One region of the Propionispora vibrioides genome, then DNA from elsewhere that is predicted to be linked to it. Evidence: a T-box and tRNA genes for the amino acid it is inferred to sense, from the RefSeq annotation. Region 1 holds a T-box; the other regions hold tRNA genes.
The links. A T-box is a leader RNA that pairs with one kind of tRNA and senses whether it is charged. The one in region 1 lies ahead of leuS (leucine--tRNA ligase), so its partner is inferred to be a tRNA-Leu.
Positions count from the first base shown of each region.

Region 1 (4,139 bases):
TTGGCACCGTCTTTGATAACCATACCCTGGGTCAGTAAATTTTTAAACGGTTCATCGAAGTTGGTAAGTCCGGCATCTTTCAGTACTTTGGTAAAGAAGCGCGAGTAAAGTAAGTGCAAAATGGCATGTTCAATGCCGCCGATATACTGATCAACAGGCATCCAGTAATTCACCTTCGACGGGTCAAAAGGCGTCATAGTATTGCGCGGATCGGTATAACGCATATAATACCAGGAAGAACAAATAAAGGTATCCATCGTATCGGTTTCACGTCTGGCCTCACCGCCACATACCGGGCAGGAACAATGTACAAAGGACTCAGTGGTAGCCAGCGGCGACACCGATCCTGTATCAAACCGGACCTCGTCAGGCAGCATGACAGGCAAATCCTTCTCCGGCACCGGCACGGTGCCGCACTGCGGGCAATAAATAATCGGAATCGGCGCTCCCCAATATCTTTGCCGGGAAATCAGCCAGTCACGCAAACGGTAGTTCACCCGTTTTTTCCCTAGGCCATGCACTTCCAGCCATTTGGCGATTTCCGTCTTGCCCTGCTCATTATCCAGCCCGGTAAACTGTCCGGAATTAACCATAGTACCGGTACCGTCGTAAGCACCTGTCATAGTTTCAATAGTTAACTCCTGGCCCTGCGGCTGGATAACCAGCTGTTTTGCCAAATTATATTTGGTAGCAAACTGCCAATCCCGTTCATCATGGGCTGGTACTCCCATGACCGCACCGGTACCATATTCGACCAATACATAATTGGCAATCCAGATCGGCACTTGAGCGCCATTGAACGGATTAACGGCATAAACACCGGTAAACATCCCTTCTTTTTCCATCTCACTGGAAGTACGGCTGATTTCACTTAGATTGCGCACCCGTTTGATAAAGTCACGAATAGCTGTTTCATTCGGTTTGCCGGTGATAAATTTATCTACCAGGGGATGTTCCGCCGCCAACACCAGATAGGATACACCGAAAACCGTATCCTGCCGGGTTGTATAGACGGCAATTTTCTCCTCATATTCAGGGACAGGGAAACTGAATTCAGCCCCTTCGCTGCGGCCGATCCAGTTATCCTGCATCGTTTTGACCCGCTCCGGCCAGCCTTTAAGATCCTTCAAATCCTCCAGCAGCCGTTCGGCGTAATCGGTTATCTTAAGGAACCACTGTTCCAGCTCTTTCTTGACCACAACGGCATCGCAACGCCAGCAATGTCCGTCAATGACCTGTTCGTTAGCCAATACGGTATTGCAGTCGTTACACCAGTTAACCGTTGCCTTTTTCTTATACGCCAGGCCACGCTTGTAAAACAACAGGAATAGCCACTGGGTCCAGCGATAATATTCCGGGTGGCAGGTGGCCACCTCACGGTTCCAGTCATAGGAAAGCCCCAGTTCCTGCTGTTGGCGCCGCATGTTGGCAATATTGTTCCAAGTCCACTTGGAAGGCTGTACGCCATGCTTGATCGCCGCATTTTCCGCCGGCATGCCAAAGGCATCCCATCCCATGGGATGGAGCACATTATAGCCTTGCATCACTTTAAACCGGGCCACCACATCGCCAATAGAGTAATTGCGCACATGTCCCATATGTAAATTTCCCGAAGGATACGGAAACATTTCCAAAACATAATATTCCGGCCGCTGACGGTTGATTTCCGTACTGAATGCATTCGTTGCCAGCCATTCTTTTTGCCACTTTGCTTCGATTTCAGACGGAAGATATTTTTCGTCCATTACTTAATAACCTCCCTAATGTATAAAACAATCCTTTCGGTGCCCAAGAACCAAAAACGTCCCTGGCTATAAAAGCCAGGGACGAGACATTCCCGCGATACCACCCTGATTGACGGCGAATTGCCGTCCTCTCCTAGATCGCTAACGCCGATCCTGCGTCAGCCATTACATTTCACGGCTGCTCCTCTGCAGCGAGTTCGGCGCCTTCCCGGTTTGGCTTGCATCGTCCGCCAACTTTCTGTACCGGTCATCTCACCTACTACTCTGCATCCACGGATTATCAGATTACATTATATAGTAGTTCTTATATAAAGTCAAATTTTAGAACTTGTATTTAGTCATAGAAATGCTGGAGCGGCGAGCGATTTTTTCGCCAGACAAGGCAATTTTAGTGGACATAATGAGGTTATGACAAGGAAACTTAACGAAGTATAGCGAAAAAACCGCTGCCCATACAGTGTTTTCTAATAGTTGACTACAAATTCTTAATTTACCTCCAAAATTAGTCTTCTCTATATACTCATATTTAGCGATGACAGTTCATAAATTTAACCATCCAGCTATGGTTAAGGAGGCTTATCATGTATAAACTGATCATCGGCAATGTAAGAATCACCGTCCATGATGATGATATTACCCGGCAGGCAGCTGCCGACGCCGCCAAACAGGCCATTCATACTTCCGGCCAGCAGGGAAAATTGCTGAGCCTGATCGAATTGCGGACCACCGCTGACGGCATTGACGTACAAACGACGGAAAAAACCGGCAACCGGCTTGCCCGTAAAACTATCAAACAAAGCATGCTGGACGGCATATTGAATGCAGCCAGGGAAAAACTGATTCCCACAGCAGCTTTTACCAGTAAAGATGTCTGGTTCGACAGCGACACAGGGCAGGAATGGCGAGGCGCCGAAGTTGATTCCACCCGCGGCGAGCTGTTGCTACAATTGGAAAAATGGTCTCAGGAATTATAATTGTTATCCTTGATGCCATGTAAATAGATTTGCACAGCCTGCAGCAGGTAATTCTTATCATGCTCATTATCAACCGTCAAAAACTCCCGGGCTATCGGTTTAGCAATAAAGTAGAAATTCATAATTCCCACCAATGACAGTACGGCATAACCTGGATTCAGCGCCGCATTAAACTGGCGGGACGCCACTCCTTCGGCAAAGGCTTGATATAAAAAGGGGTAAATTTGTCCAATATAGCGCTTTACGACACTGTCCAGACCGGTTGTGGGGTTTGTCAGTTCACTGTGTAAAAAGCGGATCAGAAAAGGCCTGCTTTTGTGTATATCATACACGCCCTTGGCGTAGTACACAATCCGCTCTTCCGGGCTCATCGTTGTTTGAGCAGCCTGTTGCAGCAGACCGGTAATCGGCCGGAACTGATTTTCCAAGACCGCCAGGTACAAGCCTTCCTTACTGCCGAAATGATAGGATATGAGCGCACTGTTTACCTGGGCGGCATCAGCCAGCTCCCGGATGGATACGGCAGCATAACCCCTTTGGGCAAACAAGGAAGTGGCAGACTCAATCAGTTTGGCTTGCGTATCTTTTTCTGTCATGATGTTCTCCTGAAATGCTATTCTTACTCGAATGATTAAAGAATAGCATTTCTTTTTTCTTTTGTCTATGCGATTCCCTCTACCGTCCGGCTTCTCCTGAACAGCATAAATTGGCAAATAATTGCACATTACAGATAAATCACCTATAATGAATACAGATTTTGTTGTACAGGTCACGTCTGTACCGCCCCTGTCTGCATTAACAAGGAGGATTCTATGCATCAGTATTTGTTTTTTATCGGCGATTTTCCCATCCGGGCCTATGGTCTGATCCTGAGTCTTAGCATCATATTGGCAACCGGTACAGCTTACTATTTTGCCAAGCAGGACGGACGTTGGCATCAGCACGTTCCTGATATGGGAATTTATTGCGGCATCGCCGGCATTATCGGCGCTCGCTTATGGGATGTGTTTTTCTTTGACTGGGGGTACTATCACAATCATTTGCTGGAAATTCCATTCGTCTGGCAGGGAGGCATGGCTATCCAAGGCGGCGTTTTTCTTGGTGCCATAGTCGGGTACCTTTATACCAAGCGTCATCAGATTGACACCTGGGCTTTTGCCGACATCGTCGCCGCTCCGGCCATTATCCTCGGTCAGGCGCTGGGCCGGGCCGCCAATCTGTTGAACGGCGATGCCTTCGGACATCCTACAGGCGGCAACTTCGGCATTCTCTATCCCTCTACCACACTGGCTCATCAGGTATATGGCACACAGCCCTTATGGCCGGCCGAAATATGGGAAAGTCAGTTGGATATCGTTATCTTTGTGCTGCTGCTGCTTTTCCGTACGACCAATCACGCCAAGGGTCAGGTATTCATCCT
Region 1 covers NZ_FODY01000001.1:221,117-225,255, forward strand. The annotation lists gene leuS (leucine--tRNA ligase) at 1-1,745, opposite strand, end outside; T-box leader at 1,820-2,027, opposite strand; gene BMW43_RS01175 (hypothetical protein) at 2,327-2,719, shown strand; gene BMW43_RS01180 (TetR/AcrR family transcriptional regulator) at 2,707-3,315, opposite strand; gene lgt (prolipoprotein diacylglyceryl transferase) at 3,532-4,139, shown strand, end outside.

Region 2 (4,139 bases), on a different contig from region 1:
TGGCCGCCGGATTTTAACCGAATTGAGGCAATCCCCTTCCGGGAAACCCGGGAATATGTAAAAAAAACCCTGGACAGTAAGGCTCGCTATCAGGCTCTGTACAAAGACTGAGGCTAGTCACCAATCTTGAAAGCAGAAATTGCTGGCGGTCAAAATTTCGTCATCATCTTTCAGTTTCAAAGTTGGCGGAGTACAGGGGCCTTTTGTCCAGTATTATAATGATTAGGTTATATTATCTAGTAGGAATGGGGTGGGCTGTTTGCGACGGGGCAAGTGGATTTTGCTGGCTTTAATCGCCGTACTGGCGATAACCGGCTGCGGACGTTTTTCGCCGTCGGCCGATAAAAAACCGGAGGAAAGTAAAAAAGAGCTTAGACAGGGAGGACAACTGGTTTACGGGAGTCTGCAGGAGCCAAGCATGCTTAATCCTCTGCTATCGGATCTTTTATCGGTATCCGAGGTCAGCAGCTTGCTGTTTAACGGGCTGCTTCGTGCCAATGATAAGGGTGAGTGGATGCCGGACCTGGCCTTGGATGTTCCCACACTGCAAAACGGCGGAGTCAGCCGTGACGGTCTTACCGTAACGTATCGGCTGCGGCCCGGTGTGACCTGGCATGACGGAGTGGCCTTTACCGCCCAGGACGTAAAATTTACCTGGCAGCTAATTATGAACCCCAAAGCCAATGTTATATCTCGCGAAGGTTATGACAAAATCGCTTCCATCGACACCCCGGACGCTACTACGGTAGTTGTCCGTTTCCGTGAGTTTTACGCTCCTTACCTGACTTTGTTTTCCGTTATTTTGCCGAAGCATATTCTGGAAAACGTCCCGGATATCAACAAGGCTGCCTTTAATCGATCGCCGATCGGAACCGGGCCGTTCAAATTGAAGGAATGGCGCATGGCTGAAGCGATTATTCTGGAAGCCAATCCGCAATTTTTCCGGGGTAAGCCCGTACTGGACAGTATTGAATATAAAGTGGTGCCGGAAATGAACTTGCTGTTGACGCAACTGAAAGCGGGGGAAATTGATATTGCTTCCAATTTGGATTTGTCCCAGCTTGATCAGGCAAGATCACTGGATAATGTCAATGTGGTGACAACGCCCAACTCGATTTGGGAACATGTGGACTTTAACCTGGACAAGCCGTTGTTTCAGGAGGTGCAGGTGCGTCAGGCCATCGTTGACGGCGTTGACCGCCAGGCTATTGTCGCTACGGTGCTGAAAAATGCCGCGGTGCCGGCCGCCGGCGATCAGCCGCCGGTTTCCTGGGCCTATAATCCGTCAGTGACGGCGGCCGGCCGGGATGTTAACGCGGCCAAGGGCTTGCTGAACCAGGCCGGCTGGGTGGCAGGGCCGGATGGAATTTATGCTAAAAATGGCGTAAGACTGTCCTTTTCCCTGGCGTATCCCCAGAATGATAAAACCAGGGAAGCTGTGGCCCAATTGATTGTACAGCAGTTAAAAGAAGTGGGAATAGAAGCTCGCCCGCTGGCGGTGGAAAAAGAGACCTTTTTTAACGACACGTTAAAAAACAGGCGTTTTGATATGGCGCTGTATGCTTGGGCTGCCGGCAGTGATCCCGATAATAGCGACCTGTGGAATTCCAGGAATATACCGGGCTGGAACAACGGCTACGCCGGTAGAAACTATCCGGGATGGCGGAATCCGGAAGTAGATGGGCTGACTGAACAGGCGGTCAGGACGCCGGATTTGGAAACCCGAAAGCAAGCGTATTTCCGCATTCAGGAGATCATCAATCAGGAATGTCCGGTTTTGCCGCTGTATTTTCACACCCAACTGGCTGCGGTGAAAAAAAATATAGCAAACTATAAACCCGGTCCGGCGGGAGCGTTGTGGAACGCCTGGCAGTGGGGATTCCGGTAATGACAAAAGACTGTCGGAAGGCAAAATGCCTGGCTGACAGTCTTTTTACATCATTGGTCATATGGGGAATCATTATCAGATGTCCGCTGGAAGTAGCCGGACCGTTGCTTATAACTGGGCAATTAATGTTTTACTGGTCGATTTGGTTTGATCCTGCTCCGGGCTTAGCCGTTGTTTTTGTAAAGCAAGAGCGGTCGCGCTCAATTCAACAATATAAGCCGGGGAATCCTGGTAGCTGGTGTCGGTGTTGATTGAATTTTGCGCTATGTCTCCCGTCTGGGCAGTTTGTACCTGGTTTGTTGAAGACTGCTGTAAAGCTGTGTTGCTCAACTCTACGATATAAGCGGGCGTCGCGGACGCATCGTCGGTCGAGGTATCGGCAGCCGGCTGGTTCAGGCTGTTATTTATACGCTGCAATTGTTCGGCAGATAGTTTTGGTTTATCCAAGCCTGAGGACTGATTCCGTAAAATGGAAATAGCCACGGTGATCGCCTCCTTTAATTTTAGTATCCTACGAAAGATCAGGAATGTCAAGCATTGTCCCGCGTCAAAGGGCTTTGGAAAGAAACTTAGATGATTTTTTAAAAAAAATCAAATTTCCTCTTGCAAAGCTATGTTATGTATGCTAGAATATCAAATGTAGCTAACAACTGAACAAACAGTTCAGAAGAGCTGCAGTGAACAGATAGATGCGGTCGTGGCGGAACGGCAGACGCGCTAGCCTCAGGAGCTAGTGGGGGCAACCTCGTGGTGGTTCAAATCCACTCGACCGCACCATATAAGCAGTAAACTATGTTGTTCTGAGCCGATAGGCGAAGTAAGAACATGAGTGAATCGCTTAGTTCTGAGCGGTAGCGAAGAACGTCCTATCCATAAGTTGCGCGGTAGTGGCGGAACGGCAGACGCACCAGCTTGAGGGGCTGGCGGGGGCAACTCCGTGCTGGTTCAAATCCAGTCTACCGCACCATTTAGTAAAAACCGGCTGGAAAGCCTTTTTTTGTTTCTGGTGGTTATCATATGGCTTACGTAAGGATGCTTTATAGTTTTCTATAAGGTATCCTTTTTGTTTTTTCTGGAGGCTGACAGGAAAAATATGCATAAAAAGTGGACATTCTATGTATAAATAGGAATATATACCATATAAGGCAAGCGGGAGGTCATTATGGATACGGATACTGTGGTCAGCCAAACTATCGAGCATTACGAGCAATTTGTTAATCCAGCTTTGGCCAGGCTGTTTCGCTTTATGGGGCTGAATGCTGTGGAATGGGAAGCGCAAGGCTATAGTATAACCGATAGCAACGGTAAAGAATATATTGATTGTCTTGGCGGCTACGGGGTGTTCAGTTTAGGGCACCGCCATCCACGGGTAGTGGCTGCCGTGAAGCGCCAACTGGACAGAATGCCTTTATCAGGCAAGGTGTTGTTCAATAAAGAGATGGCCGACCTGGCTGCTTTGTTGGCTTCCATTACACCGGGGGATCTGCAGTTTAGTTTTTTCGGCAACAGTGGTGCCGAGGCCGTGGAAGGGGCTTTAAAGCTGGCGCGGCTGCATACGGGACGAGTCAAGGTGGTATCGACGGTTAACGCTTTTCATGGCAAGACCTTCGGCGCTTTAAGTGCTACTGGGCGGGCAGTATTTTGCGAGCCCTTTCGGCCGTTGCTGGAAGGCTTTGTCCATGTGCCTTACGGTGATGTGGCTGCGATGGAGCAGGCGGTAGACAAGGTGACGGCGGCTGTGATTGTCGAACCTGTTCAGGGAGAAGGCGGGATTATCGTACCGTCACCCGATTATCTGCGCGCGATCCGGACTTTATGTGATGCTCACCAGGCCGTGATGATTTGTGACGAGGTGCAGACAGGGCTGGGCCGGACCGGTAAAATGTTCGCAGTGGAACACGCGGGCGTCGTACCGGATATTCTGACACTGGCCAAAGCCTTGGGAGGCGGGGTGATGCCCATCGGAGCGTTTATTGCCAGGCCACCGCTTTGGGAAAAACTGATTGCCAGTCCCTTTTTACATACTTCCACCTTTGGTGGCAATCCTCTGGCCTGCGTTGCCGGACAGGAGACCATCCGGGTGTTACAGGAAGAAGGGTTGGCTGAACAGGCGGCTGTGGCTGGAACCTATTTTCTTCGCCGTCTGACCGATTTGCAGCACCAGTATCCTGCCGTCATTAAAGAGGTCCGGGGTATCGGGCTTATGCTTGGTCTGGAGCTGGCTCAGGAAGGGCTGGGCGGAGTGGTCATG
Region 2 covers NZ_FODY01000003.1:61,640-65,778, reverse strand. The annotation lists gene BMW43_RS03665 (lytic transglycosylase domain-containing protein) at 1-111, shown strand, start outside; gene BMW43_RS03660 (peptide ABC transporter substrate-binding protein) at 251-1,888, shown strand; gene BMW43_RS03655 (hypothetical protein) at 1,997-2,371, opposite strand; tRNA gene BMW43_RS03650 (tRNA-Leu) at 2,580-2,665, shown strand; tRNA gene BMW43_RS03645 (tRNA-Leu) at 2,770-2,855, shown strand; gene BMW43_RS03640 (aspartate aminotransferase family protein) at 3,051-4,139, shown strand, end outside.
Region 2: it encodes a tRNA-Leu, which carries the amino acid that the T-box ahead of leuS (leucine--tRNA ligase) is inferred to sense. The anticodon was not compared.

Region 3 (4,139 bases), on a different contig from region 1:
TGCCTTCCTCGGTCAGGCTGCTCTTGGCCTGGGCCGCCACCAGCGAATTGTAGGCCACGTCATAAGCGGAACGGATGCTCTCCAATTGCTGGGCGGCAATAGCACCCTGGTGGTAGAGAACGGTATAGCGTTCCAGATCATGCTTCGCCTTGTCAAATACCGACTGGGCGGCAGCCATATCGGCTGTCGACGCGGTTTTCTCCTGCTCCCGGGACCCCTTCACCAAATCCTGAAGCTGTACTTGGGCTTTGGTCAGCGCCGCCTCATCCCGTAAAAGCTGGGCTTCCAGATCGGACCGGGAGATGCGGGCCACTACCTTGCCGTTTTCCACCGAATCACCGGCCTCTAACAATAGCTCGGTAAGATAGCCGCCTACCTTAGGAGTAATATCCGCCCGGGTGACCTCAATCGTTCCGGTAGCCGTGATGCCCTTTTCCGTCTGTCGCATCAGCTTATAGCCTGCCGCTCCGGCAAGCAGCGCAAAGCAAAGCAAACCGGCAAGAAATTTACGGTTGATCATCTCAGCACCTCCTAACTATACGTCAATCAAGCATGCTACTATTTAATCATTTGATTAAATAGTAGCATGCTCCTCCTGCGGTGTCCAGCTTATTTTTCCCCGTTGCCGCATTTCCCTTTGATAAACCGGGGGAAATATCATATAATAAAGTTGTAGTTTATGGAAATTTTTCAATTCTACTTAAAAGGAGCAAAGTTTATGTATGCACTTAACTTTCAGTCACCTAATCACAAAAAGCTGTTGCTGGAACGCAAAAAGAACTGTACTGTCCGCCTGGGCGATGTGAGTGACGTATATTTGGAAAATTCGGTTGTCTGGATTACTGTAGGCAAGCCTTTTCAATCCAAACGCAAATTATATACCGCCATTATTGACCGGGTGCTGACCAAAAAATTCTCCGAACTGACCACCCATGACCTAGATCATCAAAATCCGGAAATTGAAACCGTTGACGAGCTGGCGGTCTTCTTTGAAAAAGTATATCAAAAATCCATCAGCCTGGAAGATATCGTCACCGTCATTTACTTCTCCGAAATCATTGACGAATAACATAAGCCTATACATAAAAACAAGCGCCCAGAGCGCTTGTTTTTATGTATAGGCTTATCCCGGCTGCTTACACTTTTTCAGCTACTGCTTCCCGTATCATATCGTCAAGTACTGCTAATTATTTTTCCACTAAGATAACTGTGGTCTTACCACTATGAAGGCCTCACACGAACCGGTCAGTTCGTCGCTGCCACGGTCCGTACCAGAAATTTAACGATTAAAACATCCAAATTCCGGCTTTCCGCCAGAACCTCCGGATGCTGCAACCCTTTCTCCATCCCCAGTTTGACCAATTTTCGACGCATTCTTTCAATTTCTTCGGCTAACATAGCTTTCGTTCCTCTTCCTTCCACATTTACAACAAAAACATGTCTTATTATAGTCATTTTGCCATATAATGTCAACTATTTTTTCCCATTCTCCGGCAAAATTTCCCTAGGTAAGCACTGATTAAATGAACCTGTCGGGCTGGCGAGAGATTTTTTCGTCTGGCAAGGAAGAAAAACCGCAGGAATAGCGGCCCCTATTGCAAGGTTTTGCTGACACAGCCAGGCGGAAAAAGCTCCGTCAGGACGCACAGCGTGAATTAATCAGTGCTTACCTAGCATTTTTCAGTTCCCCAAGGCCGCTTGCGTCTCCCAAAATAAAAAAGAGCCCGTAGGCTCTTTTCGGCACGCAAACAGTACTATTCCCATTGAAACTCAAGCGTAAGCGTCAGTTCATCGCCATCGGGACGGATATTATAGTAGGAACAATGGGAAATAAGCTTTTGAAACGACCGGATTTGCTTGGGAGATTCACCAACAACCTCAGGAACCCGAATGGTGATAAGTGCTTTATTATTAAAATTTTCAACAACACTGACATTATTGGATACCAGCTTAATCCCAGTCAGAATGCGGATAAAGGTTGCCCGTTTCATCGATGGCTCCCCTCCTTGCTTGATAGTTTATATCTGTATTATAGCACAACTTGTCCCCTTCCGGGGTCCCTGTTTGTCAAATCAGCACGGGAAAATCCAGGGAGCCGATTAATGAACCTGACTGGAAGAAAACAAAAAACCCACAGCCGCAGCTATGAGTCTCATCTTTTGAAGTTGGTGCCGGAGGTCGGACTCGAACCGACACGGAGTTGCCCCCGGCAGATTTTGAGTCTGCTACGTCTGCCAATTACGTCACTCCGGCAAATATGGTGCGGGAGAAGGGACTTGAACCCCCACGGTCACCCGCCAGATCCTAAGTCTGGTGCGTCTGCCAATTCCGCCACTCCCGCAGGTATTGTGTAACACCAACTTCTATATTATATTCTTGCCATAGTTAATTGTCAATAAATAATTATTACCAAAAAGAAATGCGGCTGCCCGTCACGGGACAGCCGCATTTCCTTTAGCCATGTATGGGGTTCCAGTATGAGATAATTGCCATGGAGTGTACTTGCTTGTAGCTGACAGGCCGGAGAATCCCAGACCTCTGGGCTTAATAGCTAAACGTCAGATCCCAGCCGAATTTTTGCCCTTTCTCATCGCTTTTCAGGTTTTTATAATCGCCGTACCAGGCTTCGGCATAGCAATTGGTGCTTACCGGATGACCGAGAATCAGGCGATAGCCCTTATGACCGAAGTTATTGTATTCATCGCCCCAGAAGGTGGTATGGTTGCCATTTTCGATCGGCAGATCAATATTGGCTTCCTGTTTCCAGTATTGCAGGAATACATCGGTCTTATTCAGCTTTTTGTAGAGCTGCAGTTTATACATTTCGTTGTCTTTATCGGCTTCGCTGTTCCGGCCGAAACCGCCCGACAGGTTGACGCCGCTGTCGCCCAAATTGGCGCCGGCTGTTACCGCAAGGATTTTAGTTTCTTTATTGCTGGCCAGCGCGTGATTACCCGTCAGGTAATGAGCTCCTACATCCACCGTACCCAGTTTGGAGTTGATCCCGACATAATTGATCTGGGTATCCTGGGTGCTGCGACTGAAATTGACATTGCCGCCGGCATCCACTGTCGCCTGCAAGCCCGGCCAGTTGGCATTGGTTTCATACCGGCCATGGATCATCTGCAGACTGGTTTTATCGTCCAGCTTGGTCGTGTAGTCAACGGCCCGCAGGTAGTCATCGCCCAGGAAGCCACCGGCCAGCCAGACGGCCTCTTTACCGAAGTTCAGGGTGTTCTTGGTATCCGGCTTATAGGTCACATAAGCCAGACGGGTGAAGACACTCTCCTGGTTGCCGTTGTTATAGGCCCGGCCAAAGTTGTTATTGTTTTGGGCGCTGAAATCATCCCAGTAGGTTTTGGTTTCCAATTGGTGCAAGATAGACAATTTGTCACTGATCTGCTTTTCAAAAGTCATCCGGTATTCCAGCTCGTATTCATGCATGGAATCGTTGGCTTTGGCCGTAGTATTGCCATAGGTATTTTCCGTCTGGAACCAATGGCTGATTTTCAGGTCTTTTACACCGGCCGTCTGTTTTTCCAGATTGTTTACGCGAATGCCCAGACTATTTAATTCCTCGCTATATTCGGCTGATAGTTTGTCAATCAACGCTTTCTGCTCCTGGTTGGCCATTTTTTCGTGAGAAATAGCCCGGCCGACCACCTGAGCCATTTCGTACCGGGTCATAGGCCGGTCACCACGGAAGGTGTTGTCATTGTACCCGTCGGCAATACCGGCATCGGCCAGCTTCTGCACGGCGTCATAAGCCCAGTGTCCTTTCGGTACATCGTCGAAGGGATTAGCCAGGGCGGTGCCGGTCGTCAAGATACCGGCGGCAATCAGGCTTAGCACTAACTTTTTGTTTACTCGCATGCTCTCTCTCCTCAATATCATATAGTCGCGCTACAAAGTGCCGGCAAGAGAAAGCCTTTCGTAAGTTACCATGTTTCCTTAGTCCGTTTTCTCTGCTTGTACTTTGTATTGCAATCATATATAAATGCAAGACTCATACCAACGCATGCCCGTTTAAAAAAATTATTGAAAATCCCGCCAGGCCGCTATTTATCTGCCTTTCGGCAACGCAAGCTCTATTTTTTCTGAAAAGAAGAGCTCGTCAGTGTGTAATTTTCACTGCACAG
Region 3 covers NZ_FODY01000021.1:1,304-5,442, reverse strand. The annotation lists gene BMW43_RS15040 (HlyD family secretion protein) at 1-520, opposite strand, end outside; gene BMW43_RS15035 (ASCH domain-containing protein) at 719-1,069, shown strand; gene BMW43_RS15030 (aspartyl-phosphate phosphatase Spo0E family protein) at 1,246-1,398, opposite strand; gene BMW43_RS15025 (hypothetical protein) at 1,755-1,991, opposite strand; tRNA gene BMW43_RS15020 (tRNA-Leu) at 2,167-2,253, opposite strand; tRNA gene BMW43_RS15015 (tRNA-Leu) at 2,259-2,341, opposite strand; gene BMW43_RS15010 (S-layer homology domain-containing protein) at 2,545-3,873, opposite strand.
Region 3: it encodes a tRNA-Leu, which carries the amino acid that the T-box ahead of leuS (leucine--tRNA ligase) is inferred to sense. The anticodon was not compared.